DNA from 3 places in the Lentibacillus cibarius genome. Region 2 is predicted to be linked to each of the others. Evidence: predicted binding sites of a transcription regulator. Region 2 holds the regulator's gene; each other region holds the start of a gene.
What was found. Region 2 encodes Rex, which represses fermentation and respiration genes when NADH is low (regulators of the CRP and FNR family bind a similar motif). Its sites were predicted from a motif close to TTGTGAAATATTTCACAA; they were not measured.

Region 1: FFL34_RS13135 (hydroxymethylglutaryl-CoA synthase) is a predicted target of Rex. The motif match lies at 3,013-3,030, and genes of this name have one in related genera.
Region 3: FFL34_RS17440 (hemerythrin domain-containing protein) is a predicted target of Rex. The motif match lies at 6,549-6,566, and genes of this name have one in related genera.

Annotation. Positions count from the first base shown of each region.
Region 1 is NZ_VCIA01000001.1:2,674,675-2,685,893, forward strand. Features, by position in the region: gene FFL34_RS13120 (hypothetical protein) at 244-1,650, shown strand; gene FFL34_RS13125 (metallophosphoesterase family protein) at 1,693-2,190, shown strand; gene FFL34_RS13130 (RsiV family protein) at 2,237-2,854, opposite strand; gene FFL34_RS13135 (hydroxymethylglutaryl-CoA synthase) at 3,087-4,256, shown strand; gene FFL34_RS13140 (hypothetical protein) at 4,817-5,017, shown strand; gene FFL34_RS13145 (arsenic resistance protein) at 5,108-6,070, opposite strand; gene istA (IS21 family transposase) at 6,538-8,100, shown strand; gene istB (IS21-like element helper ATPase IstB) at 8,097-8,876, shown strand; gene FFL34_RS13160 (hypothetical protein) at 9,065-9,355, shown strand; gene FFL34_RS13165 (TIGR04104 family putative zinc finger protein) at 9,409-9,708, shown strand; partial or broken gene FFL34_RS13170 (alpha-keto acid decarboxylase family protein) at 9,872-11,219, opposite strand, start outside.
Region 2 is NZ_VCIA01000001.1:2,260,071-2,271,289, reverse strand. Features, by position in the region: gene FFL34_RS11110 (CPBP family intramembrane glutamic endopeptidase) at 197-904, shown strand; gene FFL34_RS11105 (YdiK family protein) at 969-1,166, shown strand; gene FFL34_RS11100 (redox-sensing transcriptional repressor Rex) at 1,214-1,852, opposite strand; gene moaC (cyclic pyranopterin monophosphate synthase MoaC) at 1,855-2,349, opposite strand; gene FFL34_RS11090 (ABC transporter ATP-binding protein) at 2,490-4,409, shown strand; gene tsaD (tRNA (adenosine(37)-N6)-threonylcarbamoyltransferase complex transferase subunit TsaD) at 4,680-5,690, opposite strand; gene rimI (ribosomal protein S18-alanine N-acetyltransferase) at 5,687-6,136, opposite strand; gene tsaB (tRNA (adenosine(37)-N6)-threonylcarbamoyltransferase complex dimerization subunit type 1 TsaB) at 6,138-6,836, opposite strand; gene tsaE (tRNA (adenosine(37)-N6)-threonylcarbamoyltransferase complex ATPase subunit type 1 TsaE) at 6,856-7,311, opposite strand; gene thiL (thiamine-phosphate kinase) at 7,316-8,290, opposite strand; tRNA gene FFL34_RS11060 (tRNA-Asp) at 8,880-8,956, opposite strand; tRNA gene FFL34_RS11055 (tRNA-Met) at 9,103-9,179, opposite strand; rRNA gene FFL34_RS11050 (23S ribosomal RNA) at 9,243-11,219, opposite strand, start outside.
Region 3 is NZ_VCIA01000001.1:3,551,940-3,563,158, reverse strand. Features, by position in the region: gene FFL34_RS17500 (dihydrofolate reductase) at 1-20, shown strand, start outside; gene mobA (molybdenum cofactor guanylyltransferase) at 29-613, shown strand; gene FFL34_RS17490 (twin-arginine translocase TatA/TatE family subunit) at 711-920, shown strand; gene tatA (twin-arginine translocase TatA/TatE family subunit) at 939-1,130, shown strand; gene tatC (twin-arginine translocase subunit TatC) at 1,199-1,957, shown strand; gene FFL34_RS17475 (YozE family protein) at 1,976-2,191, shown strand; gene vrrA (VrrA/YqfQ family protein) at 2,605-3,054, shown strand; gene msrA (peptide-methionine (S)-S-oxide reductase MsrA) at 3,142-4,095, shown strand; gene FFL34_RS17460 (DUF6501 family protein) at 4,148-4,351, shown strand; gene FFL34_RS17455 (M14 family metallopeptidase) at 4,487-5,677, opposite strand; gene FFL34_RS17450 (4Fe-4S dicluster domain-containing protein) at 5,825-6,064, shown strand; gene FFL34_RS17445 (acylphosphatase) at 6,147-6,416, opposite strand; gene FFL34_RS17440 (hemerythrin domain-containing protein) at 6,746-7,162, shown strand; gene FFL34_RS17435 (hypothetical protein) at 7,194-7,514, shown strand; gene FFL34_RS17430 (hypothetical protein) at 7,534-7,818, shown strand; gene FFL34_RS17425 (nitrate reductase subunit alpha) at 7,805-11,219, shown strand, end outside.

The DNA.
Region 1 (11,219 bases), 410 kb from region 2:
CAGGAATTGTCTCCTTAAAATTGGATTCAGGACAACTACAGACCCCATGTTTGGCGTTTTTACAAAGAACTCTGGCGTTTTCATGTTAGTTTTTGGCGTTTTTGCAGTAAACTTTGGCGATTTCCTGCTAAACTTTGGCGTTTTTGCCAAAAGCTAGATGGATTCGTTTTCCTTCACGAACTTATGCGTTATACTGATTAGCGTCTACATTCTTTTAACGTTGGATTATGAAGGAGTATGGGAATGGATGGATTCGTTTTAAGGGGACTGCGGCTGTCTATTTTTCTGTACGCTCTCTTACACTTTATCAATTACTATTTACAAATCAATGTCATATCGACTATACATGCCGGCATCGGTCTTGTCATGCTGGTTCTGGCGGCGACGTATTTAACACTGCATCGTTTCAAATTGCCGCTTTTCCTTCTCACAGGCGGCGTTGTCATTTTGGTGCTGACCGGCGGATTTAATGTCGGGAATATGCGTAACGGCCTGCTGCAAATGAGCGATATTATCGGTTTGCTCGCGGTAGTTCCGATGATTGGCTGGGTATTGCGCCAGGAGCCTTATATTGAGGAATTGATTGGTCTTGCTCACAAGCTACTAGATTCCAGCCGAAAGTTTTATTTTGTCATGGTTTTATTCACACATATGCTTTCGTACTTTTTATTATTTGGTGTCATTCCGCTGATGTATCAATTTGTAAGTAACATTTTGCAACATCAGCGGGGAGAGGCGTGGGAATATTTTAAAGGATCGGCGCTGCTGCGTGGATTTGCGTTGTCAACCATGTGGATCATTAGCATACCAAGCTTTGCCTTTGCGGTTGATGCGTTAAATGCACCACTTTGGAAGGCTATTCTGCAAGGCTTTTTTGTTGCGGCAGCTGCTTTAATGATGGCTGTTTTATTTTCCTATTTTGAAGAAAAACGTTATGGGATTGACTTTACTTCTGAAATTAACACAGAAATAGCGGCAGTACTTGAGCGATCGTCTGACAAAAGAGTGCAGCTGCGCATGGCGATCGAATTTACTTTCCTGTTTATTACGTTATTCGGGACTATTTTTCTATTATATGAAATGCTTGCTGTTAAGCTGATGCTGCTGATTCCGTTTGTGATTATTGTGTGGGCCAGTATGTATTTCTTCGTAAAACGTAAGCCGAAAAATATGCTCACTGAAATGAAAGATTACTATGTAAATGGTCTGTCATCGAAGGCATATCAGTTCAGTGTGCTGACATCAGCTGGTGTGATTATATTTGCCATGAACCAGAGCGGAATCGGTGAGACGCTTATTAATGGCATCTATTCGTTTCAGGAAGTTGTTCCGTTTTTCAATATGCTATATTTCCTGCCATTTATTGTGATTATTCTTGGCTTTATGGGGCTCGGGCCACTGACGGTTATGGTGTTGGTGGCAGGTATTCTGGAAAGCATCTCACTTCCGTATTCACCGGAATTGATTGTGCTTGCGGTCACATCGGGAAGTGCAATATCGATTCTATTATCCCCATTGATCATGCCAGTCATCATCCTGAGTGGAACTAATGGATTAAGTGCATTTAAAAACGGGCTGAAATTTAACTATAAGTATGCAATCGCTCTATATGTCATGGTACAATGTTACATTCAATGGATGGTGAGCTAAGGATTGTTTTCCGGCTCGGTGCCGTAAAAAGGAGGCGTTCACATGCGGATAGTCGTTACAGCGGACACGCATATGCCGAATAAAGGCAAACAGCTACCGGCCCGATTAACCAAAGAGCTAACGAAGGCTGATCTGATTATTCATGCAGGCGACTGGAAGACGATGGATGTATATGAAGCATTGTGCGAATACGGAGAAGTAATCGGTGTTTACGGCAATGTGGATGATGAAGCGGTGAAAAAGCAGTTACAAGCGAAGGAAACTTTTTCTATAAACGGATATAACATTGGTGTCGTTCATGGCCACGGGGAGAAAAAGACGACGGAGAAGCGGGCAATTGAAGCATTTGATGGAGAAAATATGGATGTTATCATCTTTGGTCATTCGCATATCCCGTTAGTTCGCTATGTTAAGAAACAGCTGCTTATAAACCCTGGGTCACCAACGGATAAACGGTCGCTTCCGCATTATTCATTTGCCATTCTCGATATTGCTGAAGACATACATGCTGACCTCATTTTTTTCCGGGACAAAAATTGAGGCCAGCCTGCGAATAAGAAACCGGACAGACCGGCGTTCAATTCTTTTAATTGTTCGTAGCCATACGGCCGAGGGGGCCGGTTTCACTGATGATATCTTGTAGCTCATAAACGGAAATCGGAAATATCGGAAACCCGAATGAATGCGGCGTGTACTCAAAAAGCTGGAAATAAATGACGAGTGTTTTGTCAGCGATATAAAACGACTGATCCGGACTGATTCTAGTGAATTCATTAATGGTCGGGATATCGCGTGCGGCTATTTGTCTTTTGATGATATCCGAGATGCGTCTGGTATAGTTACTACCGGGCTTGAATAAATCTCGCAGCCGGCACTCTTTCCCGTTCTGCAGATCAAATGTTGAAGAATTCATGTAAGTTATCCCGTTTGCCGCCATGTGATATATGGCGTAGTTGGATTGTGTTAAACTTAATACCCCGCGCTGGTTGTTCTTTATCTCGAATTCGCCGACCATTTCTGCAATGCTCCCTGACATATCGCTAACTTGTTTGTTAATAAGCTCCTGTGTTTTTCGGATAATTGATTGGTTGATAAACCCTTGCAAAGACTGATTTGCCATTCTGGCCTGGGGGTAAATAACCTGTTGATTAGGCCCTCCGCTCACGCTAAATGGTTCAATTTGGACTGGTAATGAAACAGGCATACCGTCTCCTCCTTTTTATCGTGTACTGTGCCCATTGTATGCCGGAAAGGAAAATGTGTGCTGCCCGTTGTTTTAATGCAAAGATACTAATGAATGTTTAATTTTTTTCGCATTGTTTTTCATGGCATCCTGTATTATCATTGAATGTATAATTTTTATTGTGAAAGTAATCACTAATGATTCCGCTTGTAAACATGAAGACGAAATTGATTGAAAAAGGGGTATGACGACGTTGCAAATAGGTATTGATAAAATAGGGTTTTATACTCCCCATATTTATGTGGATATGAATAAACTTGCTGAACGGCGAAATGTGGAGCCGGAAAAATTTACGATTGGCATTGGTCAGGAAAAAATGGCGATTGCACCGATTACACAAGATGCTGTCACGATGGCGGCGAATGCGGCATTGGAGATTGTCGATGAAAAAGATAAGGAAGCAATTGATTTCGTTATCTTTGGAACCGAATCAGGTATTGACCACTCCAAGTCTGCGGCCATTTATGTTCATCATTTGCTTGGCTTGCATGAAAATGCTCGATCGATTGAGCTGAAGCAGGCATGCTACGGTGCCACTGCCGGCATTCAGATGGCAAAAAGTCACGTTGCACTGCATCCCGAGAGTAAGGTCCTTGTGCTTGGGTCGGATATTGCACGCTACGGATTGGAAACCTCTGGTGAAGCGACGCAGGGAGCAGGAGCAGTTGCTTTATTGATCAGTGCCGATCCCGACATCTTGGCATTAGATCATGATAGTGCCTTCAAGACGGATGAGGTCATGGACTTCTGGCGGCCGATTCATTCGGATAAGGCGCTAGTTGATGGCAAACTTTCCAATGAACAATACATTGCTTTCTTCGCGAACGTATGGGAACAATATAAGGCAAAAACAGACGCCACGTTAGCCGACTTTGAAGCAATTACTTTCCATTTACCGTATACGAAAATGGGCAAAAAAGCACTCAAAGCCGTACTTGACGAGGGTGCAGATGAGGATACGGAGCGCTTGATGACGAACTATCAAATCAGCGCGGAATACAACCGGATTGTTGGCAATATTTATACCGGATCGCTCTATTTAAGTTTGCTTTCACTGCTTGAGAACAAGGAAGACCTCCAGCCGGGAGCGCGAATTGGATTGTTCAGTTATGGCTCCGGTGCGGTCGGTGAATTTTTTGCTGGTACCTTGCAGTCCAACTACCGGAAGCAGTTGCCTTTAGGTAAACACAATCAATTGCTGGAATCCCGGACTGAAGTGAGTGTGTCGGAATATGAGGCGATTTTTGAAGAAACACTGCCAACCAATGGATCAGACGTCACACTGGACACGGCCGGTGACCCGGCGGAGATATGTCTGGCAGGCGTGAAAGATGATATGCGGCAGTATGTTCGTAAAGGTTAGTAGGACTAGCGAGCGTGATGGATATAAAAATGGGTGCCCAACCTTGCTAAGGATTTCATTTTTGGTGGAGAAAAACTGAATGAATAAGAAAGTATCATACCGATTAACATAGCAATTGTAATTGGTATGATATTTTTTTGTTGACATGATTAAAAGTCTAATTATAATCATTGCTAGGTTAAGTGGTTTTATAGCGTGTACGAAAAAATTTTTTCAAAAAAGATACTAGAAACGTAAGTAGTTCCGTTTCTGTGGAGAAAATTTGAAATACCATAATAAATAGCAGACCAAATTGCATAGTTATTTGGTCTGCTATTTTACCTTGTACATCAACACTGAACTTTTTAAACCAATAAGGTTATTGTTATTTTATGTTAAAATAAAAGTAGCGTTTGTTAAAACTAACTGGCAATTTAGTGCAATAGCAATGATTAACTGATATTCAACGAACGGAGCCATTTCATTGATTTACTAAGGTTGTGAATTGGTGAACTTAAACTAACGGTGCAGGTTTATGTAATAAGAAAGTGATAAAATAAGGAGAAAGGAGAGATGTTGAAATGGTTATACAATCGAATATGTCACCAGCAGCAATTGTTGATGTTTGGAAAGAAACGGAATATGTTTTTATGAAACATAAAATACCACTTACTAAACAATCATTAGAGACATTGGTTGAAAATAAACGTCTACCTTCGCTACTACAAGAATTGAATTCAGTTGTTGGTAGTTCTACCGCAACTTGTATAGAAGGTGGCTGACAAATGCCAATTAAAAAGGAGTAGGTTACTCCTTATATTACTAAAATGAACAGTCGAAAGCACACACCATTGCGAGTGCTTTCGACTGTTTTATGTGCTTCTACGATTCGAAATAAATAATAAAAGCTGAGATATGATAGCCAGAATAGGCAATTCCAATAATGGACCTATAACTAACGTTAAAGCGATTAAAGGTTGGTCTGGGAACGCAGTCATAGCAATCGCTAAAGCGATTGGAGAATTTCTTGCTAAAGTAGTTAAGCTTAAACTTGTTCTGTTGGAGTTAGGAAACCTCATAAGCTGTCCAACCTTTTGACCAACAAAGAAGTTTATAGTGAAAAACAAAAGAATAGGTATGGTAATTTGCCACATTAAATCTAAATTATCCAGCAGTAATTGCCCTTGTGAAGCAAACATGGCAACGATTGCAAGGCTTAGAAAAATAATTGGTAACACGCTAAGGTTGGATATAAGGTTCTCTCTTAGCTGCTCCTTGTTTCTCAAGATCATTTTTGTTAAAACAGCTAAAACTAAAGGTATGAATAAAACAATTAGAATACTTTCTACTAGAAACCCAAGTTCTATAACTCCAGTAGTTCCGCCAAAAATAAGAAGATAAATAGGCAACAAAATGACTTGTAAAATTAAGTTTAAAGGTAAGATTGCTGTTGATAACGCAACATTTCCTTTTGCTATCCCTGTAAAGATTAAGTACCAGTCAGTGCATGGTGTAACCATGAGCATGATAAATCCAATATACAACGCTGGATTATCACCTAAAAATACCATTGCTAGCAACCATGCTAGGATAGGTGTCCAGACAAAGTTTATAATGACTGAAGTATATGTAAACTTGATGTTTTTAAAAGCTTTCTTTATTTCTTCAATAGGAATTTGTAAGAAAGTAATGTAAAGCATCGCCACTAATAAAGGAACAATAAATCTTTCCGCACTATCTTTTATTAGTTCTACTTGTCCTATACCTATACCAATTATTACTGCTAAGAAAATAATAAGTGTATATAGTTTTTCAAATAAGTTCGTCGTTATCACCACCTACAAAGAATAATATAATGCCATAAATAATTTTACCATACATTGACTGTTTTGCTTATTAAACAATACCAGCCAATAGCAGAAAATGACTATTCCAGAATCGGGCTGTGACTGCTAAACTAAAGTAGACAGATATTGCTAAATAAAAATGAACACTTTTGGGGGGGCGTTGCATTGGGCAGGCCCCGGCCGGGGCCTGCCCAATGCAACGGTAACTGAATCTCCTTTTACATGTTTTCATTTTGATTCTGTCAACGATTCATTTGCACCTTGAAAATTGAATATTTTTTAAATGTTGGAGGGCGTAGCTTCGTAATGAGCATTTGCTTGCGGAGCAAGCTAATGCGAATGAGAAGGAAGCAAGCGTGAGCGCGGTAGTCTACATGCTCTATTTTAAAAAGACGCACGCCATTTCGATATGATAGGTTAATAGATATCATCAAAGAAATGGAGTGTATGGAAAGGTGGACAAGTTCAGAGTGTACACGGACATACGGCAGCTTTACCAGCAGGGGTTTAAAGTTGCTCAGATCGCCAGAAAGCTTGGCATCTCACGAACAACTGTTTATGATTATCTGAATCGGGAGCCTGAGGAAATGTCTATTTGGGTTGCCGGCACAAAGGAACGCTCTAAAAAGCTTGATCCTTATGAAAATGAGATCTTTTCCTGGTTGAAAAAGCACCCCGACCTTTCGGCCGCGCAGATACAAGATTGGCTCTTAGAGAAACACGGAAATATGGATGTTGCGGCCAGTACCGTTCGCAATTATGTCAGCCAATTACGAGGGCGGTATCATATTCCTAAAGTATTACATGTGCGAGACTACGAGGCCATTCCCGATCCCCCCATGGGGCAACAGGCACAGGTTGATTTTGGTGAGACAAAACAACAGACGACGAAAGGAGAGGAAAAAAAGCTTTACTTTATCTGCCTTGTCCTGTCGAATTCACGGTATAAAACAGTGATGTGGTGGGATCGGCCGTTTACGACGAAAGACGTTATCCAGGCGCATGAGACATTCTTTGAACAACTTGATGGAATGCCTGAAGAAATCGTTTATGACCAGGATCGTGTCATTCTTGTCGATGAAAATGCCGGCGACCTCATTTTTACAGCAGACTTTCAGAAGTATCGAGAGGAACGGGGATTCCGGGTTTATATGTGCAAGAAAGCTGATCCGGAGTCAAAAGGACGAGTTGAAAATGTTGTGGGATTCGTCAAAAATGGTTTTGCCAAACATCGTGTTTTTGACAACATTGATAAATGGAACGAGACGTGTCAGGAATGGCTGGATCGAACCGGTAACGGCAAAATACACAATACAACAAAAAAGAAACCGGACACGGTGTTTCAAATAGAAAAGAAACACTTGCGCCCAGTCATTCCTAAAGCAAATATACTTAAAAAAGATGATTTTAGTATAACAGTAACGGTGAGGAAGGACAACACTATCCTATACGATGGCAATCGTTATTCCGTGCCACTTGGTACCTATCAACATGGGGAGTCCAATCAGGTTCATCTTTTAAATAAAGGTGAGATACTGACCGTGATTGACGGAAACGGCGAGATCATCGCTGAACACAAAATCGATAACCGAAAAGGAGAACTCATTCAAGCGTCTAATCATCGCAGGGATCGTTCAAAGGATATTGAAGCCTATATCCAAAGCTTGGCTTCACGTTTTGAAAATCCGAATCGGGCGACGACTTATTTGGGGGAAATTCGTAAATGTTACCCACGTCACGCTAGAGACCAGCTCCAAGTCATAGCGAAATGCACGAAAAACAGCGATAGCCAGCGAATGGAACAGGCATTAATAATGTGTGTGGATAATAGATTATATTCCGGAAATGATTTTCGAGACGTCTTAAACCACCTGCATCAGGAGGAATCAGAGAGCACAGATCAGGCAATGGAGAATGACGTTTCTTCACCCGTTCATAAATCTTATGAGAATTGTCAGCCAACGACTAGGGCTTTGACCGATTATATCAGCATTCTGGAAGGAGGTTCTTCTACATGACATCAACAGGCCATCTTGAACAGCAATTGCGCACATTACGGCTTTCAGAAACGGCACAACAACTCCCTGAAATGATTACGGAGGCGGAGAAACAAGACGCCTCCTACCAGGAGTTTCTTGCCCGTTTATTGAATTACGAACAAAAACGCCGAGAGGAGAAACGGATTGAGCGCAACATGAAATGGGCGGCATTTCCTTTTCACAAAACGTTGGAGGAATTCGATGTTCATGAACAAACAGCGTTGAGTCAAAAACAGCTGAATCAACTAAAAGAACTAACGTGGCTGGACCAACTATATAATTTAATTCTGTTGGGGCCACCCGGCGTAGGGAAAACCTTTCTGGGTGTTGCGCTGGGGATTGAGGCCATTTATCGGGGTTACCAGGTTTCGTTCCTGCCAATGGGCGAATTGGTTCATATTCTTAAAACAGCAGATGTCATTCGCAAATCGCAAACAAGAAAAAAGCGTATCCTTAAGTCGGATCTCGTTATCATTGATGACTTAATGTATATGGCCATGAATCAACAGGAGGCGAATCTGTTTTTCCAACTGATTAATGAATTATATGATCAATCTACCATCATTTTCACCTCAAATAAGGGGCCGAAAGATTGGGGAGACCTTCTTGGGGATCCGGCCACTACCACGGCCATCCTCGATCGTATTTTACATCGCGCGGAGGTAATCCAAATGGATGGGGAAAGTTACCGAATGAAATACAGAAAATCCATTTTTGGCGAAGAAAATGAACAGGATAAAAGTGTTCAAAATTAATTAGCAAAAAGTGTTCAATTTCACTTGACGCTCACACGGGCGCAATCGCGGCATAAATCATTGCGTCTTTAACGCCATATAAGGGCTATATTGTGAAATAATGAGGAGGGTTTATCATTTCAATTTCTTTATTATTTTTAATTTTGATAGGCGTTATTGTGCTTTTAATGTGTGTTGTTCCCGCTGTTATGGCTGACAAAAATATCGAGGAAGGGAAGAAGCCATACAAAGTTTCTTGGGCTATTTTAGGATTATTAGTTTTAAATTGGTTGCTATTCTTAACTAACTCATATTCTTTAATGCCAGTTAGTATTTCAGATTTAATATTTACTCCAGTGTGGGTGATTTTGTCTGTTGCAGGGATTATTGCTGTGGTTTATGAATTTAAAAAGAACAAAGGCTTTGCCGTTTCACTGGCGGGATTAACTGCAATAAGTTTATTGTTTACTGTGCTTTCATACGGTATAGGTAAAATGTAAACAATTGGACGCGTTAATCTAATAATTTTTTTTCAGACGTGAGGAGGGGTGAAATGCCAACTTGTCAAAACTGCCATAATAAGTGGAAGTGGAAGCAGACTATGAAAAAGATGTTCACCTTAGATACCGGAATGAATTGTCCCTATTGCGGAGAAAGACAGTATCAAACAAGGGAATCAAAAAAGAAAGCAGGTATTTTAAACGCTTTTGTTCTCTTGCCCTTGTTGTTAAATATCTTTTTTGAGATCCCAGCAGCTATTTTGTTAAGTTTATTTCCTATTTTGTTCTTTGTAATTATGTCGCTTAACCCGGTCATAATGCATTTAAGCAATCAAGAAGAGTTTTTAATCTAAGAAATAGAGTTTGAACTCTTCCGGAAAAGGGCGCACTTCCTCCAGAAGTTAAGGAACGGATATATACTTTTTGTACTTGGAAGTATTATTTAATTAAAAGAAGAAGCCCTCTAAAAATATTAAAGGGCCTCTCCGTTAATTCCTGAAAATGTTATAGGCAGTGCTAGACGTTTTGGTTTGCGAATTGTTTTGAAAGCTGTTCCAGCAAATCAGGTTTGTCATCACGATGCATCACAACTTCAATAAGCGTTAAATAGTCGTGGTTGTTTTCTGCTGCTTTTAAGGCGTCTTCAAGTTCAAGCTCCGTTTTTACTTTATAGGTTATACTTTTTCCCTCAGGGCTAAATACCTCTGGCAGCTTCTTATAATCCCACATTGGAATATCATTGTAGGGCTGATTTTCTCCGTGAATCGCGCGTTCTACGGTATAGCCATCATTATTGATTAAGAAAATAATAGGTTTGATTTTCTGAGTGAGCATGCCGAAAAAGTAAAGCCGATGGATCCCCACAGTGGCTGACCAATAAACATGGTATCTTTCGGTATTGGCATCGTCGCAGCACCATAGTAAGAAGTCCCTTGTTCTGCCAACAATATATCTCTTTCTTTCATAAAATAAGATAAGCGTTCAAAGAAACGGTTTTGCTTCATGTTTTCTTCTTTTGCTTCATATGGATCCTGATTGATTTGTGACTTAAGCGGGATGATATTTAGCTCCTCAGGATTTTTTGGGTAATTTTATCACTTAGTGCTACTAACGCATCTTTCATTGTAATTGGCGCATATTTTTTGTTTGTGGCGTTCACAGAAAATGGTGTAATCTGAATCACATTTTTTTTCGAAAAGTCATAGGAAAAACCACCTGTCGTTGAATCGGTAGGTTTAGCACCAATTTGAATAATGCAATCCGCTTCATCTACGCGCTGTTGTAAATAAGGAGCACTTAGTTCGCCATTGTAGACACCAATAAATTGCGGGTGTTTTTCGTTGAAAGCACCTTTCCCACCGCTTAGTATGGTTACAGGAATACTCGTTTTGTTAGCGAATTCCAGCAATTCTTCCCGGTTTTCATAACGGTTTACCTCATAACCAGCTAATATGACGGGCTGTGTTGCATCGTCAATCATAGGAGTCAGCTCAGAAAGCATTAGGCTTAATACTTCGTGATTGCTTGTAGCTATTTCCTCATGTAAAGGACTCTCTGGCTTGTTCGCTGGCTTATTATATACATCAATTGGCAACGTGATGTGAACAGGGCGTTTTTCTGTAAGACAGGCAAGCAGCACCCGGTCAATTTCTTGTGCAGCATTTTCTTGTGTTAATAAGGTTTGAGCCACAGTCACCTCTTGAAACATTCTGGAAAAGTGATCAAACTTACCGTCCCCTAATGTATGATGAACATATAAGCCATTGTCCATAACTTTTGTTGTTGGTGCGCCTGAAATCTTAACAACAGGTACATGTTCAGCATAGGAACCAGCAATTCCGTTGATTGCACTTAATTCGCCAAC
Region 2 (11,219 bases):
TCCAATTATTATATTATAAAATTCAACTAAAAAATGCAAGCATTGTCTCTTAAAAAATTTTCAAGTACATCACGCTTGCCATTCTATTATAAGGTATTTGGAAATTATGATAAAATAGTTAATACTGTTTTTATAATAGAAGAATTGAGTTGAAGCATATACTGTAGAAATAAAAAAATAAAGGAGTCGTTTTATCTTGGCAAGACGGTATTGGTATGTGATTTTGACGTATATAATTATGCAATTTTCCGTGTTAGCATTTGCACCACTTCTGTACGTATTAACACCGTTAGGAATCACGGAAGCCTCGATTTATTGGTCCGTATTCAGTTTTATAGCCGGCCTGGTCGTTGTCTTGTGGCTCATGCGCCCGGATATGCAAATGACCCGGAACCAAGCAGATTCCGGACTATCAACGGGGGAAATTATTCTATGGGCTATTGCCGGACTTTTCATGGCATATCTTGCTAATGGCATTGCTTCGCGTATTGAAAAAGTTTTTTTAGGTGTGAAACCAGAATCGGAAAACACCCAAATGATTATGGACATTACCCGAGTGGCACCTATTTTTGTCATCGTTACAGCTATTATAGCACCAATATTAGAAGAGATTATTTTCCGGAAGATTATCTTTGGAGAACTTTACAAGCGGACGAACTTTTTTATTGCAGCGGCACTGTCGGCGTTAATCTTCGCCATTATTCATAGAGAACCTGAGCATACGCTTGTCTACGCTTCCATGGGCTTTGTATTTGCATTTCTTTATGTGAAAACGAAGCGTATTATCGTGCCTATCATTGTTCATATGAGCTTAAATTCCATATCCGTAATTTTATCGCTTGCATTGGATCTGGAAGATTTGCAAAAGCAACTGGAGACTATTGTGATGGCACTGACACCATAAAACCCGGCTATTACATGCATTCTTTTTAGCTGAGACTTATCATTTCTAAGGGGTAATAATTATTATGCGAATGACACCGAAATCGATGGCAATGATATATTTTCTTGTAGGAGCACTGTTCGTTAGCATTGCCGTACGCATTACGGACGGATCAGTCTGGAACTTTCCGACGATTATACTTGCAATTATTGCAACACTTGACATTGGTGTCGGAATCCGGATGATGATTATCCATCTCAAAATAAAAAGGAAAAAGAAGTAGTGCTAAACGGTTGCACTGCTTCTTTTTTATACTTCAGTATCGGCTTTTTATTCATCCTCAGCTAATGGATAATGCTTCAGAAAATAAACGAGTGCCTGTAGTTCAATTGCTAAATCGATATGATGAACACGAACATCGGATGGGACTGTTATTCTTGCGGGCGTAAAATTAAGAATTCCGTCTATTCCAAATTCCACCAGCCTATTTGTGATTTCTTGCGCCGCATTAGAGGGAACGGTCAAAATCGCTACTCGTACATCTCCCATTTTTTCTTCAAGATCATCGATATGATAAATCGGTACACCGTCACTGTTTGTACCCGTTTTATTCGGATCCGCGTCAAATGCCATCATGATTCTTGTATTGTTATTTTTCATAAAGTTGTAATGCAAAAAAGCCGTTCCGAGGTTTCCTACCCCAATAAGAGCGACGTTGGTCAGTTCATCCTGATCCAGTGTTTTCCGGAAAAAGCCAAGCAAATATTCCACATTATAGCCATACCCTTTTTTTCCCAATGCACCAAAGTAGGAAAAGTCCCTACGAATCGTCGCGGAATCCACTTTAACTGCATCACTCAACTCTTTTGAAGATACACGTTTCTTTCCCTGATGGTTGAGATTATTCAAAAACCGGTAATAAAGTGGTAGTCGTTTAGCAGTCGCTTGCGGTATTTTACTATTATCCACTGTCAGTCCCCCTTGTTGTCCCGATGATATTCACCTGATTTTCCGCCGGTTTTGGTAACAAGATACGTCTGACCGATAATCATTCCTTTATCAAGTGCTTTACACATATCGTAAACTGTAAGCGCTGTCGCTGACGCTGCTGTTAAAGCTTCCATTTCTACACCGGTTGAACCTTTTGTTTTAACGGATGCTGCGATTTGCAGTTCATAAACGCCATCTTTTATTTTCCAGTCAAACGTAATGTCCGTTCCCTTCAATTGCAGCGGGTGACACATCGGAATCCAGTCAGACGTCTGTTTGGCTGCCATAATTCCCGCTACCTGAGCGACAGCCAATACATCTCCTTTTTTCATTGTTCCCGCATTTATCTTTTCATATATTTCTTTTGTTAATTGGATACTTGAGACAGCAGTAGCCGTTCGTTCTGTTTCCTTCTTTTCACTAATATCGACCATTCTTGCCCTGCCCTGTTCGTTAAAATGTGTGAATTCAGACATTTGCTCAACTCCATCTAATTTGTAAGTAATCCTTTATCCATTCTAACAAAAAAACACAAAAAAGTCGTGATGAATTTCACATGATGATTACCCAGTCAATTCATGATACGATAGACACATGATGAATGAGGTGAAAAATCATGATACTAATGCAGCTTAATGATGTTTCCAAATCATTTGGGGCTGATGAAATTTTAGCGAATATAAAATTGGAGATTAAAGAAAATGACCGGATTGCTATTGTTGGGAGAAACGGTGCCGGTAAATCAACCTTACTAAAAATAATGGCGGGGGAATTTTCCCATGATAGTGGCGAGCTATTCAAACCGAAAAATCTTACCATTGGCTATTTGACGCAGCACACCAGCCTTGAATCCCATAAAACGATTTGGGATAAAATGTTGGAGGTTTTCGATCATTTGTTAAAGCAGCAAGAGGATTTAAGACAAATGGAGCGAAAAATGCAACAGACGGCTTCTCTGTCAGATACGAATTATGAACAGCTGCTCGCAGATTACGACAAAAAGCAGCAAAAGTTCGAGGAGGACGGCGGATACGAATATGAGGCAAATATTAAAGCAGTTTTGACAGGCTTGAATTTCGGTGACATTCCATATGATACACCGGTTAATGAACTGAGCGGTGGACAAAAAGCTCGGCTCGCTCTCGGGCAGCTACTGCTTAAAAGGCCTGATCTGCTAATATTAGACGAGCCGACCAACCATCTGGACATTGATACCATGACATGGCTGGAGCAATATTTAGGAAGCTATCCCGGAGCAATCGTCATTGTATCACACGATCGGTATTTCCTTGATAAAACGGCAGCTGTGGTTTATGAAATCTCCCGGAATCGATCAAAAAAATATAACGGGAACTACAGCCATTACTTAAACCAGCGTGCACTCGATTACGAACAGGAACTAAAGGAGTATGAAAAACAGCAGAACGAAATTAAAAAGATGGAAGATTTCATTCAGAAGAACATTGTCCGTGCATCGACAACAAAGCGTGCCCAAAGCCGCCGGAAACAGCTGGAAAGGATGGAACGTATAGACAAGCCTAAAGGGGACGAAAAGTCGGCCTCTTTCACTTTCCGGATCAACCGAACAAGTGGAAATGATGTATTGAAGATTGATCAGCTCAGCTTTCAATATGAGAATGATCCAGTGTTTCAAAACGTCACGATTCATGCTAACCGCGGTGAGCGCATTGCGTTAACTGGCCCGAATGGTGTCGGTAAAACAACGTTACTAAAAACGATAACCGGACAAGTTCAGCCTTCTGCAGGCACTATCAATCTCGGCACCAATGTAGAGATTGGCTATTATGATCAGGAACAGCAGCAACTAACCCTTTCCAAAACGGTGCTGGACGAACTATGGGATGAATACCCGGACACCGATGAGAAGGATATCCGTACCGTTTTAGGGAATTTTTTATTTTCGGGTGAAGATGTCCTGATACCTGTCCATTCGCTTAGCGGTGGCGAAAAGGCCCGCTTATCACTAGCGAAACTCATGATGCAAAATGCCAACTTCCTCATTCTCGATGAGCCAACCAACCATCTGGACATTGACAGTAAAGAAGTGCTTGAGGGTGCCTTAATGGACTTTCCCGGAACGATTCTATTCGTTTCCCACGATCGGTACTTCATTAACAGGCTGGCCGATAAAGTAGTAGAAATGCAACATACAGGGGCAACCATTTACTTAGGTGATTACGACTACTACATGGAGAAAAAACAAGAAGAGGCAGAGATCAAGAGGTTAACGGAGATAGAGGAATCTTCTGTGCAACAAGGAAATCGAAAGACGACATTCCATGAAAACAAGCAGCAGCAGCGGGAGAGGCGGAAGATCCAACGCCGCATTGAAGAACTGGAAGCGGTCATTGAACAGCACGAAACGGAATTGACTGCCCTTGAACAGAAAATGGCCGAACCAGACATCTATGAAGATCATGAAAAAGCACTTGAACTAACGGAAGAAACCAATCAGCTGAAACAAAAAATTGACTCGTTAATGGAAGAGTGGACCGAACTGCAAGAGGAGGATTAAAGGTAGCCCGTGTGATGCTAAATCATGCGGGTTTTTTATATTTTCCCACTATATCAACAGGTGATGAAGACCGCTCAAAAATAGCAATGCACAGGTTATCCACAAGTTAACGTATATGAGGTAACTTATTTAGCAGTGTTTTTTTTAGTTACCCACATTATCCACAGAAAAACACGGACTTATCCACACAATCCATCCACATACACACATCCCAATTAATATGCTTTCGCAAAAAATATCCACAGGCCCTTCAAGGACGCTGTGGACATTTCACTTTAACGGTAATGATGGATTAGCATTCAAATCCCAGCCAGACCGTTTGCCATGTTCAAAATTTACAAATCCAGCTGCGGCAATCATCGCAGCATTATCTGTACAAAGATTTAACGGCGGTATCAAAAGTGGAATACCTGACCCACTGAATTTAGCAGTCAGCGAATCACGGAGTCCTTTATTTGCTGCAACACCGCCAGCTACAATTACCTGTTTGGCACGATAGGCCTGTGCAGCCTTCCACGTTTTGGCCGTTAACACATCGACAACACTTGCCTGAAAACTGGCAGCGATCGCTTCTTTGTTGATATCCTCCCCGCGTTGGGTGGTGTTGTGGATCGTGTTGATAACTGATGACTTTAAGCCACTGAAGCTAAAGTCATAGCTATCCTCTCCCAGCCAGGCACGTGGAAAAGCAATGGATGCTTCACCTTTACTAGCGAGCTTGTCAATTTGCGGACCGCCTGGGTATGGCAGTTCCAACATACGGGCTACTTTATCATACGCCTCCCCTGCCGCATCATCACGTGTCTCACCAATCAGTTCATACTTGCCGTGTTCTTTCATTAGAACTAGTTCTGTATGACCGCCGGAGACGATCAATGCGAGCAGCGGAAATTCAAATTCCGAAACAAATCGATTCGCATAGATATGGCCAGCAATATGATGCACACCAATCAACGGCTTTTGTTTGGCAAACGCCAGCGCTTTAGCAGCATTAACCCCCACCAATAATGCTCCGACGAGGCCCGGGCCTTCTGTAACAGCAACTGCATCTATTTTCTCCCATGTCATGTCAGCCTGTTTGAACGCTTCCTCAAGAACGATCGTCATTTGCTCAACATGATGCCTTGACGCAATTTCAGGTACTACACCACCGAAGCGTTTATGACTATCAATTTGCGATGCAACCACATTGGAAACGATCTCCCGGCCATTTTTGACAATTGCAGCAGCTGTTTCATCGCAGCTCGTTTCTATTCCAACTATATACCTATCATTATTCATGATAAATCCACCCACATAACAATGGCATCCTCCTGGTTATCTGTATAATAATTTTTGCGGACGCCACCCGGTACGAGTCCAAACTTCCGGTACATGCGTTGGGCAGTGGTATTGGATGCACGGACTTCAAGGGAAAGGCGTTTCGCTCCCATATACATAGCTTGTTCAATCACATATAAAAATAACTTCTCGCCCAGCTTTTTCCCCCGAAAACTCGGAATAACAGAAATCGTTGTAATCTGTGCGTCATCAATAACATGCCACATCCCTGCGTACCCAATCATCTGCCCATCCAGAAACATGCCGTAATAGTGAGCATGGTGATTATCGACTATTTCCTGCAACATAATTTCCTTTGGCCATGGCGATGAAAAAGAAGCCTGCTCCACGTCCACGATGTCATCTATATCAGCACTGTTTACTTTACGAATAACCAGTTCAGCCATTTTACTTGTCTTCCTTCTGTTTTTTTAGCCATTTTGCTTCCGCTTCCGCCAACCGTAAATAATTGGGGGCCAGCATATGTGTATCATCTGGTGATTTCTGTTGTCCAGCCAATGCTAAATGGGATGGATTCGCCACGTTGCAAGTCCCGTGGGGAATAACTGCCCGGCTTCCCATCTGTTCCAAAATTCGTTCCTGATGTAATTGCATATCCGGACTTACAAACAGTACTTCTTGTTGCATATTCGCCAGCTTATGCAGCCAATCGTCCATGACTATATTCCTCTCATCCGCTACCGGTACAAGTATCCCTTCTTGCCACCGGTATAGCCCTGTATAAACAAGACCGCGCCGTGCATCAAAAAATGGACATATATACGAATCATAAAAACGTCCCTGCCAGGCAAGTACTTCCAGACTGGAAACACCCGTAACAGGAATGTCGAGCGACCATGCCATTGATTTTGCCGTTGTCAAACCAATGCGTACCCCTGTATAAGAACCAGGACCTTTTGCAACCACGATTCTATCCAAGTCGACAGGTGTCATATTCACCTCATGCATTAGATGAACGATTGCCGGCATCAACCGTTCCGAATGGTTCTTCTTTATGTTTGTCATGAACTCGCCTAAGGGCCGTCCGTCTTTCAGCACCGCCACACCCATCGCTTGATTTGATGTATCTATAGCTAATATATTCATTGCCAGTAACTCCTTGCCATCAACCGATCAACTCGGCTGCAATTGATTTGAAATGTGCATTCCCGGGGAAAAGTGTCAGCACACGTGTATGTTCATCAGCATAAGTGATGGTTATATTCAAATATGCTTCAGGGAGGTGCTCCTTAATAAAATGTGCCCACTCAACAACACAAACACCATCACCGTTAAAGTATTCATCAAAACCAATATCTTCATCACTGTCCTCTAGCCGATAGACGTCCATATGGTAAAAAGGAAGCTCCCCTTCATATTCTTTAATGATAGTAAACGTCGGGCTATTTACCGTGCGCTTAACACCCAGGCCATGAGCAATCCCTTTTGCGAACGTTGTTTTTCCTGCCCCAAGGTCACCTTCTAACGTAACGACATCACCTGGTTTCAAAAGCGATGCAAGTTTTTCAGCAAGCCGTTCAGTTTCATTATCCGTGTGTGTTGTTATTTGATAATCGTCCATATCATCACCTGCTTCGATGGGTATACCCCTTTTTCAGTAGACGTTTAGGTGTATGGCTATCATCCACTAACCATACATGATGATCCTTATTTTCCCTATTATTAGCATATCCGATTGCAGTCAGCGGTGTGCTGTTTCTCGCAGCAATGCTTTTTAGCTGTTCCCACTCACTTTCCGGAACAGCACCTAACAGTTCAAAGTCTTCCCCACCATATAATTTCCATTTATGCTGCTCTTCTTCAGAAAACTGCTCAAAGGAATCCCTGACAGGAAGTTGATTCTCATAGATGGTCAGACTGACTTGCGAAGCCTCGGCAATCTCATTTGCTTCACTGGCAAGCCCGTCACTTATATCATTTAGTGCGACCCTAGTCAATGGCTCCAGCTGTTTAGCAAAAGCTGATCTAATCTGTGGCATACGGTGTCTATCCATGTAGTATGAACTGTCTTTATAGAACTTGTTACTGTTCAAAATATGAAACCCCGCAGCAGCGTCCCCTAATGTACCTGTCACAAACAAAACATCACCAGGTTCTGCCGCGCTCCGAAGCCGCGCTTGCTTCCTATTCACAAAGCCAATGACCGTGATGGCAATGGATAGCTCATTGCCGGAAACTGTGTCACCACCAATTAAATCCATGCGATGGTCAGACGCCGCATAAGACATACCCTTGTATATATCATTCAATTCTTCATCAGAACAAGGATCCGGAATGACGATTGATACTAGGTAAAAGGCCGGTGCTGCCCCCATTGCAGCTATATCACTTATATTTGCCGCCAGTGCTCGGTAGCCAATATAAAAAGCGTCCATCAATGCCCTGGAAAAATGGACATCTTCTACTAATGTATCTGCAGCTGTAACGATATCCTGCGCTGATTGACGAAAAACTGCCGCGTCATCCCCGATACCTTTTACCAACGCTGGCTGCTTATACAACGATTGCTTTATCTGATCAATAAAAGTAAACTCATCCATGTGCAAACCACCATATCGTTTATTTTACCTATTTCGGAAACCTTGACCCTTTATCTCAGCTCGTATCGTGTACCGAAGATTTCTTGTAAGGTCATCTTTTAACATTAAAAATGTTGGTGAACGTTAACTTTATAATAGCAAACGAAGTAGAAAAAGAAAAAGCATTCCATCTTAATTTATCACGCATGTACAGGATATATAACCTTACCTGTCCTACTAATCATCAGTTTGAAGATTGGAAGAACAGACTAAGTTCGTCACGTCTTATATAGGCGCCCTCACTGGCACGTCCTGTGCGTCCGAAGGCTAAAACCGCGACGTCCAGTCGCAATGCCTGCATTGGCACGTCTTGTGCGTCAATCTGGCGTGGCTGGTTTGGGGCCTAAGCTGTCCGCAGCAATCCAAATCTATCATTTCCTAGATACAACAAAACCGTTTCTTTATGAATCGAAACGGCTGTATCGTTATGTATTTCATTTTAACGTCTCTATATAAACAGTATTTATTTATTTGCAGCCTTTATGACACTATGTTCTTCATATTAAAAAAACATGTTTCCACTCCCCGGAAATCATGTTCGCATTTAGTATGGCGGTCCGGACGGGACTCGAACCCGCGACCTCCTGCGTGACAGGCAGGCATTCTAACCAACTGAACTACCGGACCTAATAATAATGTTATACTACAGCTATTGTCAGCTAGTGAGATGCTTACTTAAAAAATAAATTAAACTATTTTTGATTGCACTCATAAAGTACTATTGATATTCAATTAACATTGATGACTACTCGGTGTAGTTAATTGAATAATTTTGGTTGCGGGGGCAAGATTTGAACTTGCGACCTTCGGGTTATGAGCCCGACGAGCTACCAGACTGCTCCACCCCGCGATATAACAAGGGGTAATTTACACCCTAAAAACTAAATAAGAGTATGATTCAACGACTGTAGTAGTAGTTAAGTCCTCGATCGATTAGTATCCGTCAGCTCCACGTGTCACCACGCTTCCACCTCGGACCTATCAACCTCATCGTCTCTGAGGGATCTTACTCACTCGAAGTGATGGGAAGTTTCATCTTGAGGGGGGCTTCATGCTTAGATGCTTTCAGCACTTATCCTTACCACACGTAGCTACCCAGCTGTGCTCCTGGCGGAACAACTGGTACACCAGCGGTGTGTCCATCCCGGTCCTCTCGTACTAAGGACAGCTCCTCTCAAACTTCCAGCGCCCACGACGGATAGGGACCGAACTGTCTCACGACGTTCTGAACCCAGCTCGCGTACCGCTTTAATGGGCGAACAGCCCAACCCTTGGGACCGACTACAGCCCCAGGATGCGATGAGCCGACATCGAGGTGCCAAACCTCCCCGTCGATGTGAACTCTTGGGGGAGATAAGCCTGTTATCCCCGGGGTAGCTTTTATCCGTTGAGCGATGGCCCTTCCATGCGGAACCACCGGATCACTAAGCCCGACTTTCGTCCCTGCTCGACTTGTAGGTCTCGCAGTCAAGCTCCCTTGTGCCTTTACACGCCATGAATGATTTCCAACCATTCTGAGGGAACCTTTGGGCGCCTCCGTTACTTTTTGGGAGGCGACCGCCCCAGTCAAACTGCCTGCCTGAAACTGTCTCCGGGCCGGATAACGGCCCTGGGTTAGAATGTTCGTACAGCCAGGGTGGTATCCCACGGGTGCCTCCGCGTAAGCTAGCGCTCACGCTTCGACGGCTCCCACCTATCCTGTACAAGCTGTACCAACATTCAATATCAAGGTGCAGTAAAGCTCCACGGGGTCTTTCCGTCCTGTCGCGGGTAATGCGCATCTTCACGCATCGTATAATTTCACCGGGTCTCTCGTTGAGACAGTGCCCAAGTCGTTGCACCTTTCGTGCGGGTCGGAACTTACCCGACAAGGAATTTCGCTACCTTAGGACCGTTATAGTTACGGCCGCCGTTTACTGGGGCTTCGGTTCAACGCTTCGCCCGAAGGCTAACGCATCCCCTTAACCTTCCAGCACCGGGCAGGTGTCAGCCCCTATACTTCGCCTTTCGGCTTCGCAGAGACCTGTGTTTTTGGTAAACAGTCGCTTGGGCCTATTCACTGCGGCTCAGACTCAGCCTGAGCACCCCTTCTCCCTAGGTTACGGGGTCATTTTGCCGAGTTCCTTAACGAGAGTTCTCCCGATCACCTTCGGATATTCTCCGCGCCTACCTGTGTCGGTTTGCGGTACGGGCACCTGTGAACTCACTAGAGGCTTTTCTTGGCAGTGTGGAATCCGGAACTTCGGTCACAATTGACCTCCCCATCACAGCTTGGAATTATTGGACGGATTTGCCTGCCCAACTTCCTCACTGCTTGGACGCACACATCCATCGGTGCGCTTTCCGTATCCTGCTGCGTCCCCCCATCGTTCAAACGCTCACGAGGTGGTACAGGAATATCTGCCTGTTATCCATCGCCTACGCCTTTCGGCCTCGGCTTAGGTCCCGACTAACCCTGAGCGGACGAGCCTTCCTCAGGAATCCTTAGGCATTCGGTGAAAGAGATTCTCACTCTTTTTTCGCTACTCATACCGGCATTCTCACTTCCAGGCGCTCCACCAGTCCTCACGGTCTGACTTCACAACACCTGAACGCTCTCCTACCATTGTTCGTAAGAACAATCCGCAGCTTCGGTGATACGTTTAGCCCCGGTACATTTTCGGCGCAGCGTCACTCGACCAGTGAGCTATTACGCACTCTTTAAATGATGGCTGCTTCTAAGCCAACATACTGGTTGTCTGGGCAACGCCACATCCTTTTCCACTTAACGTATACTTAGGGACCTTAGCTGGCGGTCCGGGCTGTTTCCCTTTCGACTATGAACCTTATCACCCATAGTCTGACTCCCAAGGTTTTACGTTGCTGGCATTCGGAGTTTGACTGAATTCGG
Region 3 (11,219 bases), 1.3 Mb from region 2:
AGTATGATCGGGCTCGGTGAGGTTGACTATGCAAATCAGTGGAATAATTCTTGCAGGCGGGCAATCATCACGGATGGGGACAAATAAATCATTATTGGGAATTAATGGCAAGCCTGCCATCGCTCATATTAATGATGAACTAAGTCACTTCTGCCATTACAGGGCTGTCATTTCGAATGACCCAGCGCCTTACGCTTTTTTGGGGACAGATATCTATTGTGACAGGTACAAACATAAAGGCCCATTGGCAGGTATCGAAGCGGGTTTATATCATTCCAGCAACGATATATGTGCATTTGCTGCGTGCGATACGCCACTTATTAACAGGAAAGTCTACCGCTTGCTTCTAGATGCCATGGACAGCTATGATCATGACGCGGTAATCCCGGTATATAATGAGAAAATGCACCCTCTTTCAGGCATATACCAAAAACGAGTCTTGCCTGAAGTTGAAAACCTATTAGAAAAAGATCAACGAAAAGTGCGAACATTGTTTGAACATATAAATGTGCGATATGTATCAAACTATGAAGGTATCGATGATTATTTATTATTGAAACATTTTTTTAACATGAACTATCCACACCAATATGAAAAAGCAAAGCATTTATAAGTTGTGCGGCGGTTGTTAGACGTGTTACACTTATCTTAGGAATTAGTAGAAGGTTAGCCTCTTGAAAACAAATTATATATAGAAGAGGATGATGATGATGGGATTAGGTAGCATTGGATTTCCAGGACTTATTCTCATTCTGGTTATTGCATTGGTGGTTTTCGGTCCAAAAAAATTGCCCGAGATAGGAAAAGCGGCAGGTCATACATTAAAGGAATTTAAGAACTCAGCCCAGGATTCAACCAGTGATATTAAAGATGAGGTTAATGAAGTCAAGAAGATTGTTAATGATAATAAAAATAAATAATAATGCGGAGTGATGATGATGGGGTTAGGTAGTATCGGTATTCCAGGATTAATTTTAATTCTAATTATTGCTTTGATTGTTTTCGGTCCGTCCAAGCTTCCGGAAATCGGTAAAGCGTTTGGTAGTTCATTAAAGGAATTTAAAAGTGCTACTAAAGGCATTGTATCAGATGATGATTCCAGTAATGATGATCATACATCGAATAAATAATCGAAGCGGCAAGGGTGTAGGGGTAACCTTACATCTTCTTTTATGTGTACCACTAGGAGCGTGAACAAATGGCTGATGAGCAGCAATTTGACAATGAAAAAGAAATGAATGTAGTAGGGCATCTATCCGAGTTACGGAATCGACTAATTGTCACAGCAGTATTCTTTATTTTATTTTTTGCAGCGGGGTTCGTTTATGTAGAAGAAATTTATGATTTTATTGCTGCTGATTTACCCTTTACATTGAGTGTTACTGGTCTAACCGATTTAATATCTGTCTATATTACACTTGCGGGATTGATTGCCATTGTTGGAACATTGCCGATTTTGTGCCTGCAAATCTGGCTCTTCATAAAACCCGGACTGACAAAGCCTGAGCGAAAGGTGACACTATTGTATGTGCCGGTTATTTTCGTTCTATTTCTTATTGGCATCGTATTCGGCTATACCATTTTTGTTGAACTAATTGTTCCGTTTTTGCTTTCATTAAATAATGACATGTTCGTTGAGATTTTTACATATGATCGTTATTTCAAACTTTTATTCCGGATTGTTATTCCATTTGCCTTTTTTTTCGAAATTCCCATTATTGCCATGTTCCTTACACGTCTAGGAATTATTACACCGGCTTTCATGCGGAAATCAAGAAAGTACGCCTATTTAATTCTTGTTATTATTGGTGCGCTGATCACACCGCCTGATTTTATGTTGCAGCTAGTTGTGGCCGTTCCGTTAGTTGTTTTATATGAAATCAGTATTTTGCTGTCTCAAACAGTATACCGAAAAAAGTTAAAAAAACATCAGGAGTTTATGAATGAAGATAGTTAGACATCTCGGAGGTGTACCATGCGTTCGTTTTATCATTATGTACTAACTTATAGAGGGAAAAAGGAACCGGACGATAAAAGTAGACTGGCTAATTGGATTTTCTTTGACCATGATTTTCCGAAGCAGTCTACAGACTACCACGAGATTAGCAACTATTTGGAATGGAACAGTCCTTTCTCGAATGCGTTAGTTGTCTTTGATGACCTTTGGGAAACTTATCAGAAAACTGATTAGACACATTTTCCCTTAATGCGTGTTTTTTCGTCATAAACCAATGCTACACTGTGAAAAATGTGCTGATTTATGCGGTTGCCCGGGAAATATTTTATTTTAACAGGGAATTATCATGAAATCGTCAAACATTAAGTCGTCAGATCGACCACCTATCCAGTATAATGAAACTATAGGATAGGAAAAGGGGTTGATATTATGTTTCCGGTTATTGTCTTCGGTATCATTCTTACAGGTTCTTTTGGTTTTATCATCGCAGCAGAAATAGCTAGTGACTAATGGTTAAAGCCTTTACTGATAAAGTAAAGGCTTTCTTGTTGTTGGAAGAACCCCAATATAGTTGGCTGGCCTAACACCTTTTACACGTTTGTCACGTACAATAATGTAAGTGACCATGATGGAAGGGGAGGATAGTAATGGTATGGCCAATTCAGCAGCAACCTAGTAATTATTATCTAAATCAGCAAGGGAGATTCCCGGCACAACCGCCACAGTTCCAGCCCACAAGTGGTATACAGCAACTTTTAACGCCTCAGAACACCCAGCGTTTATTATCACCAGAGCGAATCAGCAATTTCTCACATAAACTGAGTAGTCTGCAGCAGATTCTAAAAACCGTTCAATCGGCAGCACCAATTATACAACAGTATGGACCCATGCTTAAAAATCTGCCGACGATGTTTCAATTAATGAAAGCTTTAAGTGACAGTGAAGAAGAAGATACAGAAAAACAAGATACATCTGAATCGCTTCCTGAAGGTGAAGACGAAAGCTTGCCTGCAGATATGTATTTGGAAAGCGTTCAAACAGATGCAAATGAGGATGTTGACAAAACAGGTGAATCGGTACCAAAACTTTTTATTTAATATCTCCATTTAGGCAAACGACTTGATTTTTTTCGATAAAAACGAAAAAATAGGGTTACGCTATAGAAATTAAAGTGGGGGTATCTTATGACAACCGAATTGGCAACATTTGCAGGCGGGTGTTTTTGGTGTATGGTCGAACCATTTGACGAGCGTCCGGGTATCCTGAATGTCGTTTCAGGTTATACGGGCGGTAACACCGAAAACCCGACCTATGAGGAAGTGTGCTCGAACACAACTGGGCATGTCGAAGCAGTGCAGATTACATTCGATCCTGAAGTTATGCCTTACGAAGAACTTCTAAGCACCTTTTGGCAACAGATTGATCCAACCGATGCGGACGGACAGTTTAATGATCGGGGTGAGTCCTACCAGACTGCCATTTTTTACCATAACGATAAACAGAAGCAACTAGCGGAGGAGTCTAAGCAAAATATCGAAGCAAGTGGGAAATTTTCCAAACCGATTGTTACACCGATTATACCGGCTAAACCATTCTATAAAGCAGAAGAGGAACACCAGGATTACTATAAAAAGCAAGCATTCCATTACCGTCTTTACAAGAAAGGTTCCGGTCGGGAAGACTTTATTAAGGAAAATTGGCAGCAAAAGGTCGATTCAGCAAAACTGAAGGAGCAATTAACACCTATTCAGTATAGCGTTACACAAGAAAATGGAACGGAAAGGCCATTCTCCAACGAATACTGGGATAATGAGGAAGAAGGAATTTATGTAGATCTTATCTCCGGAGATGTCTTATTCTCCTCCCAGGATAAATTTGATGCGGGATGCGGATGGCCAAGCTTTACCAAACCGGTTGATCCTTACCTTGTAAAAGAAAACACAGACACCAGTCACGGTATGATTCGTACCGAAGTAAGGAGCAAACAGGCTGATTCCCACTTGGGCCATGTTTTTAACGATGGACCGAAAGACAAAGGTGGTCTACGTTATTGTATGAACTCCGCTGCAATGAAATTTATACCGAAAGAAGAAATGAAAGATAAAGGGTACGGGCGTTATTTATACCTTTTTGGATAAGTTTACAATAATATTATTATGTTAACAAGAAACCGAACAGGAGCGTTGACTAATGATTCACTTAAACTGGAAAGAACGTGAAACAGTAAAAATGATTGAATGCATCCATACCGATGCTAAAAAATTCGTCGTAAATAATAAACTGACACCAGGAGAACGATACCATGTCAAAAATGAAACCGATGAATTTTACTTTATTATCGATAACAGCGGACGAATCGGTGGATTTTACAAGGATTATTTCAAGGAGATATAAGCCGACTGCACATGACATTAGCTTATAAAAATAACAGGCACTATTCTGCCTGTTATTTTTAAATTAACTGGAATGATAGGAAAAACTTCGGAATTCTCTATAAGAAGAGGAGAGAACGGTGTTTTTCATTACTTACTACATATATAAATTTGCAAGCATGATCCCCAGTGTTTCCTGATAGATTTCCTCAAACTGGCTAAACGGCAACGGATTGACACCTGTACCCAGTTCGACAGTAAATCCGGGTCTTCTAAATTCTTTTATGAACCAGTCTTTGAAACCGGCATAACTATCAATATAACGAACAGGGCGATATCCGCTTACACGACTGTATTCACTGACTATTTCCTGTGCTGCAGGCGGTTCGAGACCCTCATAGCCCCAGTAAATAACTTCACCTTGCGTATGCAAAGCATTGACTCGCCAAAAGTTTCGTGTATTAGCTAACTTTGCCATGGCAAGCGCTTCTGGTTCCGACAATGGATGTGGTCCCGGATAATCTCTCGGCTGAGGTGAATTGGGCTTTCGGGCTGCTTCGACGTCCCATCGTGCAGGATATTGGTTATTCAAATCAACCCCGGCAATATTCGCCTTCCAATTTGAGAAATCCGGATTTTGATTATTTAAGGCCAATACCTCATCACGGTAAGGGCCAGCTGCAGAAGCGCCATTAAGAACAAGATTCACACCATCGGGGTTGGCCATAGGAACTACGGATAAATTCGTGTTTAAAATAAGAGGGTATACTTGCATTCCTCTTATCGGAAGTCTATTCGTCAATGCTCGTGCATACTCATTTAAAAACCGCATAATGACAGGGGTTGTAATCCATTCGTTAGCATGAAATGACCCATTCAAATGAACCTGTTTACTTCCATTTCCAATCTGCAGTTCGATTAAATCTTTTCCCATAACGGAACGGCCTATTATCTGTTGTTTGATAAATGGATAAACGGTAGTCAGCTGCTTGATGTCACGTACCATTTGATCAAATGTATAATGATTAAAATCCGTTAATAGTAATTGATTGACACGTTGCGGGATGGTGATATGTTGTCCGACTTGTAAATTAACAGGATCAATTAAAGGATTAGCCAATTGGAGCATATCGACTGGTAAATTCTGTTCCATGGCGATGTTCCAAAACGAATCATTCCTACATATTTGCCTGCTAGTTGCAATATAGCCGGGTATTTGCACTGTTTCACCTATAGTTAAATGATACGGATTGGACGACAGATTCGATTGTTCGATCAAGACAAGCGGGATATCAAACAATTCACTGTAATACCAAAACGAGTCATTAGACCGAATGATGACCTCCATAAAAAACCTCTCCCTTTGATAATTCCAATAGTAAATAATATGTATAAAAGCCCAGGAATGTGTTTCAATGCTTGAACTTGCCGACAAAGTTCTGTAATATTATTTGTATAGTTTATTGATTTCGTCCAATCTAAAGGAGGAGTAACGTTGGCATTTATCATAACATCACCTTGCATAAATGAAAAATCAGGGGAATGTGTGGAAGTTTGCCCTGTTGATTGTATAGAAGAAGGCAAAGACATGTTCTATATTGATCCTGATATTTGCATCGATTGTGGAGCATGTGAGGCGGTATGTCCGGTTGAAGCTATTTATATGGAAGATGAAGTGCCGGAAGAGGAAAATAAATATATAGAATTAAACCGCCAATTTTTTGAGAACCGTTAAAGCAGAAATTCAAATTAGACAAAAACCGCTGGAATCAGCGGTTTTTATTTTATACTCATGATCGGGCAATAAAACTAAACTTTCACTTTATAGAAAAGTCATCATAACCTTTTTCATTCTCATTTAGATTAACTTCCATATTCTCCACCCGAATAAACGGGCTGAACCCTTTTTCTAACGCTCGCAAATATGCATGAACCCGCTGTTCATCACCTTCAACTTCCAGCTCAACTGTACCGTCTGCTTTGTTTTGAACCCATCCGGTCAACTGATAATTTTTAGCCTGCTGCTGAGCCGAATATCTGAATCCTACTCCTTGAACGCGTCCACTAACGGTAACTTGGGCTAACATCTTTATCGTCTCCTTTTCATCTTGTCTACTAATATATAGACGCATCGTTCATTTTCAAACGTCATTTTCTTGCATATCAAAACCTGCACCTATTGTCAATAGAAAAATATCGACAATACTGTTGCTATGTTTTTGTGATGATTGTCACATTTTGGTGGAGATTTGTCGTGTCAGATTTGTTTGCACGCTAACCAACGTGATATGCTGAAAAACACGGAATTAAATTCCGGAAAACAGAGATAAGCTGGTGGAAGTTGTTAGATGGCAAGGGCTAGCCGACTTAATCTAGTAATCTCTTCATTATTATTAAAGCATAGGAGTGAATCGTATTGTCAGGTCCAGCTTTAAAACGTATCGACAGCCATTCTGCTATTCATGAAGCAACATTGAATGAGGCGATAGAGCTGACGAAAATGCTCGAAAAACTTGTCGATAACAGTCAAGAAGAAAAAGCAATGGAATTATCATATGTGCTTCTTGAACAATGGGAAACAAGAACCCTCGCTCACGCCGAAGCAGAAGAAGAAGGTTTATATAAAGATCTCGTTGAAGATAATCCGGAGTTAAAGGATGACATTGTTGCGCTGACACGTGATCACGATTTACTGCGGCTTCTAGTCGCTGAAGTCAAACAGTTACTGCCGGAACACGGCGTAAACAGTGATGTCGTACAACGATTTCATTCATTGATTATCGTTGATCAACTGCATAATCAAAAAGAGATGGAAGTGCTCCCGGATCACTGATCCAACTTATTCACTCAGGAGGTGAAACATCTTGCATCCCGAACAAACTGCATCCAGTAAAAAACGGACACTACGCATTATTCTTCCGGAACTATACAACTTTATAACAACAAAATTGGAAGAACTTTACAATATCCACCCATACGATATCCAAGTTTATGCTGTGAAAGAAGCGTCCGGGTACAAACTGTTCCTTTATTACGGGGATGGATATGCTCATCAGAAATCCCAATCATTTACAGACGAGGCCTTGCAAAACTTTGATACGGAACTGTTGGAATTCATTGAAAGCGTTGGGGAATCATGCAAAGAAGTGATGATTGCCGATTATTACCGGATGATGAAACCGTAATAGGAAAGGATGACTAAACATGTTCATGTTTGAAGATGAAGCAAATAATGTTGAGGATCGAGAGGATTTAATAGCGATTTTGAAGATGCGATTTGGTGAAATTCCACCAAAAGTCATCGAGACCATTTATGACATAAAAGATTACAATACATTGGAACGCTTAATACTTGTTGCTTCAAACGTTCCAAGCTTAAAGATTTTCCTGGAAGAAATGGAGGCAGGCAGTGGTAGTTTCAAAATTCTAGGGGAGCGATTTAACCCAATTGAAGCGACACAGGACGGTGAAGCAAATGAAAAAGAATAAAAATAAACTATTTGAAAGTTTAAGACATATTAAAGCGGGAAATCGAATTAATGATGGCTGGACGGAAGAGAGCACCCGTCCGCGTGATTCAGAAGATATATATCGGAGACGCTGGCAACATGATAAAGTTGTCCGGTCAACACATGGCGTCAACTGCACCGGCTCATGCAGCTGGAAAATCTATGTGAAAGACGGTATCATCACGTCCGAAACCCAGCAGACAGACTATCCGAGTACCGGCGATGATTTTCCGGAATACGAACCGCGCGGCTGTCCAAGAGGGGCCAGCTTTTCATGGTACACATACAGCCCGATACGCGTGAAATATCCATATGTGCGCAGTGATTTGTTTGCACTTTGGAAAGAAGAGCGTGAAGCAGGTTTTGACCCTGTGGAAGCATGGCAGAACATTGTCAGTACACCTGAGAAACGTGCCCAATATGTCCAAGCGCGTGGAAGAGGCGGTTTTGTTCGTGCGACATGGCGGGACATGAGTGAGATGATTGCCAGTGCTTCTATCCATGCTATTAAAAAATATGGGCCGGACCGTGTGGCAGGATTTAGTCCAATACCGGCTATGTCGATGGTCAGTTATTCTGCTGGTACACGTTTTCTTTCGTTAATCGGTGGTACCATTCTAAGCTTTTATGACTGGTATGCCGACTTACCACCGGCTTCTCCGCAAGTATGGGGGGAACAAACAGACGTTCCGGAAAGTGCTGACTGGTTCAATTCCAAATACTTTATCATTTGGGGAACCAATCTACCGCAAACGCGGACACCGGATGCCCACTTTATGGTAGAAGCGAGATATAACGGAACCAAAGTTGTCGGTGTCAGCCCGGACTATGCGGAATATGAGAAATTTGCCGATATTTGGCTCCCGGCACGCGCCGGTACGGATGCTGCCCTGGCAATGGCTATGACACATGTTATTTTAAAAGAGTTTTATGTCGATAAAGAGACACCTTACTTTACCGATTACGCTAAAAAGTTTACCGACTTGCCTTACCTAGTAACCTTGAATGAACAGAATGGGGAATATCGCAGTGATCGTTTTCTTCGCGCATCCGATTTGAATGATGAACACGAACTCGGCGAATGGAAAACACTTGTGTGGGATGCTGTAGCTAATACACTGGAAGCTCCAAATGGCAGTATGGGCTTTCGCTGGGATGGCGGAAGTAATTGGAATCTCCAGCTTGATAAAAACGATGGTAGTTTCATAGACCCAGAGCTAAGTTTCATTAATCGCTATGATGATACGGTCACAGTAAGTTTCCCTTATTTCGCGGAAAAAGAAGGGGACATTGTTAAACGCGGTGTACCTGTAAGAGAAATACAGGATGTTAACGGGAACCGTGTAAAAGTAACAACCGTTTATGATTTGATGATGGCGCACACTGGCATTGACCGTGGTCTACCGGGTGACTACCCATCTAATTATGATGATCCAAAACCATATACTCCGGCTTGGCAGGAGTCAATTACAGGTGTTAATAAAAATCATGTCATCAAAGTGGCGCGTGAGTTCGCTGACAATGCTGAACGGACAAAAGGGAAGTCGATGATTGCTATGGGTGGCGGAACAAACCATTGGTATCACAGTGATCAGATTTATCGTGCCATTTTGAACCTGGTACTTCTGACAGGCTCACAAGGTGTCAATGGCGGCGGCTGGGCCCATTACGTCGGACAGGAAAAAGTACGCCCACAGGAAGGCTGGCAGCAAGTTGCCTTTGCCGGTGACTGGCAGAAACCACCGCGTCACCAAAATGGTACATCCTATTTTTATTTCATCACCGACCAGTTCCGTTATGAAAGCCTGCCGGATGATGCTGAAAAGACGGATTGGGGAGGTAAGTATAATGACATGCACCCAGCAGATCTGAACGCACTGGCTGCAAGACTTGGATGGTTACCTTCCTTTCCGCAGTTTTCACAAAACTCTATTGATCTGGTTAAAGAAAGCCGTGATCGAGGGGCGCAAACGGAACAAGAGATTATTGATGATATCGTTAGCCAAATAAAAGACAACGAAATAGATTGGGCGATTGAGCATCCTGACGACCCAAGAAACTTCCCGCGGGTGTTTTTCAACTGGCGTTCCAATTTGCTTGGAGACAGCGGAAAAGGACACGAGTTTTTTGTTAAACATCTAGTCGGGGGTGACAACCAGGTAATGGCGGAACCGGAAAACTCATGGCAGCCGGAAACCGTCAATACGGATGGGGAAGCACCTACGGGTAAAGCGGATCTTCTTGTTAGTGTCGATTTTCGTATGACAAGTTCCGGACTGTTTTCTGATATCGTTCTACCTGCCGCGACATGGTATGAAAAGAATGATATTAGCAGTACAGACATGCATCCGTTCGTTCACCCGTTCAATGCAGCTATTTCACCGCCATGGGAAGCAAAAAGCGACTGGAATACATTCAGGGAAATTAGCAAAGTGTTTTCAGAACTAGCCGAAAAACATCTCCCAGCAACGGAAGATTTGGTTGCTTCACCGCTTGGTCACGATTCACCCGGTGAAATCGCACAAGCAATGGGGAAAGTAAAAGACTGGCGTAAAGGCGAAACCGAAGCTATTCCTGGAAAAACGATGCCAAACTTTAAAGTGGTCGAACGTGACTATCCAAATGTTTATCAAAAAATGACAACAGTTGGCCCGCTAATAAAAAATGGTTACGGTGGCAAGGGCGTTACCATCCCTGGTGAGGAAGTTTACGAGGAATTAGGCGGACGTCTCGGCAAATCGAAACGTGAAGGCATCGGGAAAGGCAATCCGGATTTATATACGGACGAACAGGCCATTAATGCCATTCTATTGATGTCCGGCGCTACAAATGGTAAACGGGCAGTCGCCGGATGGAAGTCACTCGAAACCAAAACCGGGCAAAAGCTTGAAGATATTGCAAAACCGCGTGCAGAAGAGGATCATACATTACGTGATTTAACCATTCAGCCGCGACAAGCAATTTCAACGCCAGTCTGGAGCGGTTTGGAGAAAGACCATCGACGGTACTCACCGTTTACAGTAAATGTGGAATACAACATCCCATGGAGAACACTGACAGGAAGACAGAGCTTCTATCTTGATCATGAAATGATGCTTGATTACGGTGAAGGACTGCCACTGTATTTGCCTCCATTAAGACATGGACCATTCCTCAAAAAGGAGGAAGGTGTGGAAGAAAATGAAAACAAATCGATTACGGTAAGGTATTTGACACCACACCAAAAATGGGGCATCCATACGATGTTTACGGATACAACCAATATGTCGACGTTGTTCAGAGGCTGGCAGACTATCTGGATGAATGAGGATGACGCAGCATCTATCGGGCTTAAAGATAATGACTTTGTCGAAGTTTATAACCGGAATGGCGCCATCGCAG